DNA from 2 places in the Caproicibacterium sp. BJN0003 genome. Region 2 is predicted to be linked to the other one. Evidence: predicted binding sites of a transcription regulator. Region 2 holds the regulator's gene; the other holds the start of a gene.

Region 1 (4,665 bases), 1.2 Mb from region 2:
ATGTTCCCCGGCAATTTCTTTGCATTGCCGCAGAGCCCACAGCTTTATAAACAGCTTTTAATGCTTTCAGGATTTGACCGCTATATGCAAATTGCCCGCTGTTTCCGCGATGAAGATCTGCGTGCAGACCGTCAGCCGGAATTTACGCAGATCGACTTTGAGATGAGCTTTGTCAATCAGGAAGATGTCATGGGGATTGCAGAGGGCTTTATCGAGAAAGTTTACCGTGAAATTCTTGGAATTAAAATCCCGCTGCCGCTGCGCAGAATGACATGGCAAGAAGGAATGGAGCGTTTTGGCTCCGATAAGCCGGACCTGCGTTTCGGAATGGAACTAACTGATGTGAGTGAATGCCTGAAAGACACGGAATTTAAAGTGTTCTCCGGTGCACTGAAGACCGGAAGCGTTCGCGGAATCAATCTGAAGGGACAGGCGCAGGCACTTTCCCGCAAAGAAATTGATAAACTGGGCGAATGGGTGAAGTCTTATGGAGCAAAGGGTCTTGCATGGACTCGCCTTGCTGAAAAAGAGACAAGCAGCTTTGAAAAGTTTTTGAAGGCAGAAGAAGTCGAGGCGCTGCGTAAAAAGATGGATGCACAGCCCGGAGATGTACTGTTCTTTGTTGCCGATCCGAAAAACAAAGTGGTCTTTGATACGTTGGGCGCTCTGCGCTGTGAGCTTGCGCACAGATTTAACCTGATTGATGACAGCAAGCCATGCCTTTTGTGGATTACTGATTTTCCGCTCTTTGAGTACAGCGAAGAAGAGGGAAGATTCATGGCAATGCACCATCCGTTTACGATGCCGAATCCACAGGATCTTGATCGGCTCGAAAGCGATCCTGGTTCGGTGCGTGCATTAGCTTATGATATGGTTTTGAACGGAAATGAAGTCGGCGGCGGTTCCATCAGAATCAATGATTCCGAACTGCAGCGCCGCATGTTTAAAGCACTTGGATTTACACCTGAAGAAGCACAGCGCCGGTTTGGATTCTTGATTGATGCGTTCCGCTATGGAGCACCGCCGCACGGTGGTATGGCCTTTGGCCTTGACCGCCTTGTCATGCTGATGCTGAACTGCGATTCTATTCGTGATGTGATTGCGTTCCCGAAGGTTGCTTCTTCTGCAGAACTGATGTCGGAAGCACCTACCGAAGTCGATCAAAAACAGCTGAACGAACTTGGAATTCAGGTTGTAAAACAAAAATAAAGCCGATTTTTCCGAACCTTTTTTGGAGAGAGGCCGGATCATTTCAGAATAGAGGGATTGATTTTGGCGCCAAAAGAAAATTATCAGTTGGTTCTGGATCGAACCTTGCAGAACTTAAATGGCAGAAAAAAGCTGCTCCTTCATGGGTGCTGTGCTCCCTGCAGCAGTTATGTTCTGGAATATCTCAGCCGCTATTTTGCGATTACGCTTTATTATTATAATCCGAATATTTCTCCAAAAGAGGAGTATGAAAAGCGGGTACGGGAAGTAAAGCACCTATTAAAGGAGATGCCGTTTTCGAGCCCTGTGGAATTTTTGGAAGGTCCTTATGACCCGGAATGCTTTTTTGAAATGGCGAAAGGGATGGAAAGTCTCCCAGAGGGCGGCGAACGGTGCCATAGATGCTATCGTCTGCGCTTGCTTCAGGCGGCACAGGTCGCTAAGGAAAACGGCTTTGATTATTTTACAACGACCCTTTCAATCAGCCCATATAAAGATGCGCAAGCTTTAAATGCGATCGGAAAAGAACTCAGCGAAAAAATTGGGATTCCTTATCTTTTTAGTGACTTTAAAAAGCGCGGAGGATATAGCCGAAGTATTGCCCTTTCTAAGGAATATCACCTTTATCGGCAAAACTACTGTGGCTGTGTCTTTTCTGCAGCGCAGGCAGAGAAAAAAAGAGAAGAAAAAGCAATTTTACAGAATGCTCAGTCCGAATAATTTTAGAAGCTGAATGAAGATTATAAGGAGAAGGATCACATATGAAAAAAGATAAAGAAAAAAAGAAAAAGCGCAGCCGAGAAGAAACGGCTTCTTCTAAATCTTCCAAAGACCTAAAAAAGCAGGCGGTACAACAGGAAAAGCAACCGGTTGTTTCTCCTAAAGAAGAGGAAAAAGTTTCGGAAAATGCGGATAATGCAGATTCCCTTTTGGCACTGGCTCTTTCAAAAGTCGGAGGAAAGTGGAAGCTCCGTATTCTTTTGGCACTGGAGAATTCCGCACAAGACGCTTTGCGCTATGGAGAAATCAAAAATATAGTTTCCGGTATCACAGATATGATGCTCAGCCAAAGTCTGCGGGAGTTGACTGCAGATGGACTGATTGAGCGCAGACAATACCAGGAGATTCCGCCAAAGGTTGAGTATCGGCTGAGCCCCTCTGCAAAAGGGGCTGTTCCAGCTGCTCAACAGATGGCAGAATGGGCAAAAACTTTTTAAAAATAATCTCCATTAAGATCCGCAGGCGCTAATCAAAAGCGTTTGCGGATCTTTTTAATAATCGCTCCTACTTTAAAATAGCACAATATATAGATTTATAAACAAAAATATGTCAATATAAAGTGTCATACTGCTTGACTTCCTAAAAGAGCAGTGCTAAAATACAAACTAGTACAGATGAAACAGGAGAGGAGATTTTCGGGAAATGGTCAAGGAAATTATTAAGAGGAATGGCAGCAAAGTAACTTTTAATGCGGATAAAATCCGTACAGCGATCAAAAAAGCGAATGATGCAGTGTCGTCAGAGACAATGACTCCAAAGGCACTGGATGCATTAACTGCTTCGGTACTCAATTCTCTTTCTGAAAAAGAAATACCAAATGTAGAAAAAATTCAAGATTTAGTAGAGGAAAAGCTGATCAAGGCAGATTATGCGCAAACGGCAAAAGCATATATCCTTTATCGGGCGGAGCACACAAAGATTCGTCAGGCCGAAGGGGATTTGATGAATATTTACCGGCAGCTGACCTTTCAGGATGCGAAAGATGCGGATATCAAGCGTGAGAACGCCAATATTGATGCAGATACAGCCATGGGGACGATGCTTAAATACGGCAGTGAAGGCAGTAAATACTTTGTCAACAATTATATTCTGCCAAAAGATATCGCTGCGGCACATATGAATGGAGACATTCATATTCACGATGAAGATTTTTATATGCTGACCGAGACCTGCTGCCAGATCGATCTGCTGAAACTTTTTAAGAACGGATTTTGCACTGGACACGGCAACCTGCGGGAGCCGAACGATATTCGTTCCTATGCGGCCCTTGCCTGCATTGCGATTCAGGCAAATCAGAACGAGATGCACGGTGGACAATCTGTTCCGAATTTTGATTATTCAATGGCGCCTGGTGTTGCTAAAACATACCGAAAATCTTATTTCTATGGGCTGAAAAATTATTTTGAAATTGCTTTTGGGATGAATCAGCAGGATGCGCAGCTCTTGGTTGAAGATTTGAAAAAGAATCTTATGGAAACAATTTCTATGAGCAACGGAGAAAAAATGGAGAAAGCTCTTTGTGATTATCTGCCGCGCCATCAGGAAGAGAATGGATTCCAGAAAATTTCTGAGGAGGAAGCCAAAAAAGCAAACGCTTTTGCAGTGAAGTCCGCATTATCCGATACAGATCGAGCGACTTATCAGGCAATGGAAGCTTTGATCCACAATCTTAACACCATGAATTCCCGCGCAGGTGCACAGGTACCGTTCTCCAGCCTGAATTACGGAACGGATACAAGTCCCGAAGGGCGTATGGTCATGAAAAACCTGCTCAAAGCAACCGAGGCGGGGCTTGGCGCTGGTGAGACGCCGATTTTCCCGGTGCAGATTTTTAAAGTAAAAGATGGCGTCAATTATTCCAAAGGCGACCCCAATTACGATCTTTTCCGGGAATCAATGAAATGCAGCGCAAAGCGCCTGTTCCCCAATTTCAGCTTTCTGGATGCTCCTTTTAACCTTCAGTATTATGATGGAAGCTATGACAGCGAAGTCGCTTATATGGGCTGCCGTACCCGTGTAATGGGAAATGTGCATGACCGCACAAAGGAAGTTACCTGCGGAAGAGGAAACTTAAGCTTTACCAGTATTAATCTGCCGAGAATCGGAATTGAATCGAAAGGCAGCGAAAAGAAGTTCTTTGAGATTTTGGATCAGCGGATTGACCTTGTGATCCGTCAGCTGCTGCACCGCTTTAAGATTCAGTGCAGCAAAAAAGTTTATCACTATCCGTTCCTGATGGGACAGGGGATCTGGCTGGATTCCGAGAAGCTTGGGCCTGAGGATAGTGTTGCGGAAGTTTTAAAGCATGGAACACTTTCAGTTGGCTTTATTGGGTTGGCAGAATCGTTGGTCGCTCTTACCGGAAAACACCACGGAGAAAGTGCAGAGAGCCAAAAGGTGGGACTAAAGATTATTTCTCATATGAGGCAGCGCATGGATGAGGAAAGCGAGAAAACGCATCTCAATTTTACACTTCTTGCAACGCCGGCAGAGGGACTTTCCGGAAGATTTGTGAAGATTGATAAGGTGAAATACGGAGTGATTCCAGGCGTTACCGATCGGGAATATTATACCAACAGCTTTCATGTGCCGGTTTATTATCCGATCAGTGCTTTTAAAAAGATTCAAACCGAGGCCCCTTACCATGCGATGACGAATGCGGGACATATCTCTTAC
Region 2 (4,665 bases):
TGTTCGTCGGTAAAACCAAGTCCGAGAAGAGTGCTGCGCGCTCTTGCGCGGCAGGTTAATCCTCCTCGACGAAGGAATGTATCATTGAGCAGACTTTGACGTTCAATGAGATGATCCATATCCGGGCTGCCTGCGCCAATAGCATGTCCGATTTCTTCCAGATTCCGTTCCATTTTGAGAAGATCGGAAAAGACGGTCAGAACTTCTGCATAGGCACTTCTTTCTAAATCACGGCAAACATGTTGCTCCATGTATCCAATTTGTGTACGGTTGGCTTTTGAAACAGTTCCTTCATCGGCAGGCTGCTCTAAAGTCAGCGCTTTTAAAAGTGTTGTTTTGCCGCTGCCATTTGCCCCCACGAGACCGATCCGGTCATTTTGCTGAATTTCGAAGGAGACATTTTGAAAAACTGTTTCAACTCCAAATGATTTTGACAGTCCGCTTACGCTCATCAACCCCATTCAAAAATCCCCCCTTCAAAAAATCATACACCGTCTTATTATACAGAAACAATTTTCTAAAATCAAGATAATCGCTTTACGGGGGCATGGAGCAATGATATAATAATTCGGTAGGAGATGATTGCGTGCAAATCGGGATTTCGACCGCTTGCTTTTATCCGGAAGCATTGGAAAACGGATTTGAAAAGCTGCTGAATTGTGGCTTTCGCTTTTTTGAAGTGTTCGTTAATACGTTTTCCGAGTTACACCATCCATATCTTGACCAGCTTAAAATTCAGGCGGAAAGCCATGGCGCGAAGATTTTAAGTCTGCATCCGTTTACATCAGGTTTTGAGAGCTTCCTGCTTTTTTCGGCCTATGAGCGTCGGTTTGAAGACGGTATGGAATTTTATCGCCAGTATTTTGAGGCAGCGGCATTTTTGGGCGCAGAAATTTTAGTGTTGCACGGACAGAGAAAAGAGCGCGCAGGGGATATTCCGGAAGAGATCTATTTTGAACGATATCATCGCCTTTTTGAACTTGGAAAAACTTATGGAGTCACATTTGCGCAGGAAAATGTAAATGCATTTTGCAGCGAAAATCCAGAATTTTTGCACCGTATGCGGTCTTATCTGCACGGGGACTGCGCATTTGTTCTTGATCTGAAACAAGCAGTGCGGTCTGGTCATGATCCGTTTGAGACTTGTGCACAGATGGGAGAACAATTAGTACATATCCACCTGAATGATCATAAGCCCGGAAAAGATTGTTTGCTGCCAGGCCGGGGAATTATGGATTATGGTCGGCTGATGAGACAGCTCAAACGGCAGAACTATAAAGGAAACTTAATTATTGAAGTTTATCGGAAGAATTTTGGTGGTCGTCAGGATCTGATTGAGGCGAAGCAAAAGGCAGAATCAATTCAAAAATATTTTTACACAATATCATCTTGAATTTCAGAAAAAATTCGTGTTATAATAAATAATATTGGGATTATGTGTTGGAATATGTTGGATTATAATAAGGAGGTAGGCTGATGAAATGTCCATATTGTGGAAATGAAGAAAGCAAAGTGATTGACTCTCGGCCGACAGATGAAGGAGAGCGAATTCGCCGCCGCCGGGAATGCCTTAAATGCGCAAAAAGATTTACGACTTATGAAATCATTGAAACGGTTCCAATTATCGTTATTAAGCGGGACAAATCTCGCGAAACATTTGACCGAAATAAATTGCTGAATGGTCTCCTGCGTGCTTGTGAAAAGCGGCCCATTTCGGTAGATCAACTGGAGCGTGTTGTGGATGAAATCGAAAACATGCTTCAAAATTCTTTGGATAGAGAAGTTCCGTCTTCTTTAATTGGCGAATATGCCATGAAACAACTGCAGAAAATCGACGAAGTCGCTTATGTTCGGTTTGCGTCGGTTTATCGTCAGTTTCAGGATATCGATACTTTTATGGAAGAACTCAGTCGTATCATGAAAAATAAAAAATAAAAACATGGAAAGACTTTTGATCTTTTAAAATGATGTGTATTGTCTATTTTGCAGTACACATCATTTTTTATGGTGAGGTTAGATGGCAGGTAACCATTTTTACTTGTTATTGATTCTCAAGACATGGGAAAAATTGCAGTTCGAATATTCTCCCGCTTTATGAAAGAAAACAAAAATAATAGAAAAAATAACAGGATTGACATTTTTTTATTTTTGTATTAATATAAAAAAGTGTTTATAGATAACTTTACATAATTGCAATTTTTGAGATGAAAAATTGTAAAATATTGTATTTTGATAATTGAGTCTGTTTGAATGATAAAAACAGAGTATACTAGAGTTAGAGCTGAAAGATTTCTCTTTAAAAATGGGAGAGTGCTGAGTTTGGATAAATTTATAATTACAGGCGGCCGCCGCTTGGAAGGCGAAGTTAATATTAGCGGAGCTAAAAATGCAGCGGTTGCTATTATACCTGCGGTGGCATTATCTGATGATGTGTGCCGCTTGGAAAATATACCGGAGATTACAGACGTTGCTTCTATGCTGCATATTTTGCGTGACTTGGGGGCAAAGGTTCGTTGGGTTAACCATACTACTGTGGAAATTGATCCCCGCCCTATGAATAGTTATGTGGCTTCTTATGAATTGTCGCATAAAATTCGTGGTTCTTATTATCTTTTGGGAGCACTTTTGGGCAGATTTCATCATTCGGTGGTTCCATTGCCAGGTGGCTGCTATCTTGGAGTGCGGCCGATTGATCAACATTTAAAAGGATTTGCCGCATTGGGGGCTTCTTATACGCTTTCCGGCGGCATGGTAGATGTACAGAGTGACCATCTGCACGGTGGAAATGTTTATCTGGATGTCGTTTCAGTAGGCGCGACGATGAACATTATGCTGGCAGCAGCAAAAGTTCCGGGCATGACGGTGATTGAGAATGCAGCCAAAGAGCCGCATATCGTTGATTTGGCAAACTTTTTGACGACAATGGGCGCAGATGTTCGTGGGGCCGGTACCGATGTGATTAAAATTCATGGAGTGGATCATCTCTGTGGGACAACCTATTCTATTATTCCGGATCAAATTGAGGCTGGGACTTATATGGTCGCTGCCGCTGCGACTGGTGGAGACGTACTGGTGAAAAATGTAATTCCGAAACATTTGGAATCCATTACGGCGAAGCTGGAAGAGATGGGAGTCGAAGTGACAGAGTTTGATGAGGCTGTCCGTGTACGTAGCACGGGAGTTCTCAACAAATGTAATATTAAAACAATGCCACATCCGGGATTTCCAACAGATATGCAGCCGCAGTTTTCGGTTTTGCTTTCTCTGGCGAATGGAACCAGCATGGTAAATGAAAGCGTTTGGGACAATCGTTTTCGCTATGTGGAAGAACTGCGCAAAATGGGCGCTCAGATTTCGGTTGATGGAAAACTTGCAGTGATTGAGGGAGTTGATCATCTCAATGCGGCTCCCGTACACGCATGTGATCTTCGCGCTGGTGCAGCAATGGTGATTGCGGCTTTGGCTGCAAATGGTACCAGCACGATCGAAGGGATTCATTATATCGAACGCGGTTATGAGCACATCGTTGAGAAGATTCAGGCTCTGGGGGGTCAGATTGAACGGGTTACGGAAGAAAATCCCATAGGAGCACAGGTGGTATAAAAATCCTTAAGGGATGACAATTGGTCATCCCTTTTTCTTTATTAGGGGGAAATGCAATTTGGCGAGATTTTGCCCACTGTTTAGTGGAAGCAGCGGAAACAGTTATTACATAGGCTCTGCAGGAGCAGGAATTTTAATAGATGCCGGTCGAAGCGCCAAACAGCTGATTCAGCGCATGGAATTGTGCGAAATTGATCCTAAAACGATCCAGGCAATTTTTGTAACACATGAACATTCGGACCATGTTTCGGGACTGCGAGTTTTGGCTTCCCGCTTAAAAGTTCCGGTCTATGCATCGAATGGAACGCTTGGAGCATTGGAAAACTTAAAAATTGCCAATGGAAGTTTTCGTGCTTTGCCGCTTGACTGGGATGGGACTAATTGTGCAGGAATGCGCGTTACGCCATTTCATGTTCCGCATGACTGTGTTGAAGGAGTTGGCTACCGAGTCGAAACGTCAGATGGACGAACCGCTGCTTTTGCAACCGATCTCGGCCATTTTACAGAAGAAGTACGGTGCCATATTATGGGAGCCGATTTGGTAGTCCTTGAATCCAATCACGATGTGGGAATGCTTCAAAATGGACCATATCCATACTCACTTAAAAAGCGGATTCTTTCAGATACTGGACATCTCTCCAATATTGCCTGTGCAGATGCTGTTTCGGAGCTTGTTCGTATGGGGGCAGCCAGATTCTTTCTTGCACATTTGAGCCGTGAAAATAATACGCCGGAGATTGCACTGCAGACAACGCTTTGTGCGCTCACGATGGAAGGGATGAATCAGGGAACGGATTTTGATCTTTCAGTAGCACCTCGGGAAAACCCCGGAAACTTTACGGTGTTTTAAGGAGAGGAAAAATGCTGAATGTACAAATTGTTTGTATCGGAAAACTAAAAGAATCGTATTGGCGTTTGGCCTGCAATGAGTATGAAAAACGTATGCAGAGCTTTGCAAAATTTTCCATTCGGGAATTGCCGGAGTGTCGTTTACCGGAAAATCCAAACGCAGCTCAAATTAAGGCGGCATTACGGGAAGAAGGGGAGCATATTCTTTCTGAG

What was found. Region 2 encodes NrdR, which represses ribonucleotide reductase genes. Its sites were predicted from a motif close to CACNANATNTNGTG; they were not measured.
Region 1: the regulator NrdR is predicted to act here: its motif matches at 2,508-2,521, upstream of OP489_RS00580 (anaerobic ribonucleoside triphosphate reductase).

What each region holds. Positions count from the first base shown of each region.
Region 1 is NZ_CP111108.1:111,362-116,026, forward strand. It holds gene aspS (aspartate--tRNA ligase) at 1-1,209, shown strand, start outside; gene OP489_RS00570 (epoxyqueuosine reductase QueH) at 1,273-1,929, shown strand; gene OP489_RS00575 (winged helix-turn-helix transcriptional regulator) at 1,971-2,426, shown strand; gene OP489_RS00580 (anaerobic ribonucleoside triphosphate reductase) at 2,632-4,665, shown strand, end outside.
Region 2 is NZ_CP111108.1:1,417,131-1,421,795, reverse strand. It holds gene OP489_RS07105 (ABC-F family ATP-binding cassette domain-containing protein) at 1-461, opposite strand, end outside; gene OP489_RS07100 (sugar phosphate isomerase/epimerase family protein) at 587-1,393, shown strand; gene nrdR (transcriptional regulator NrdR) at 1,477-1,935, shown strand; gene OP489_RS07090 (UDP-N-acetylglucosamine 1-carboxyvinyltransferase) at 2,320-3,603, shown strand; gene OP489_RS07085 (MBL fold metallo-hydrolase) at 3,662-4,453, shown strand; gene rlmH (23S rRNA (pseudouridine(1915)-N(3))-methyltransferase RlmH) at 4,465-4,665, shown strand, end outside.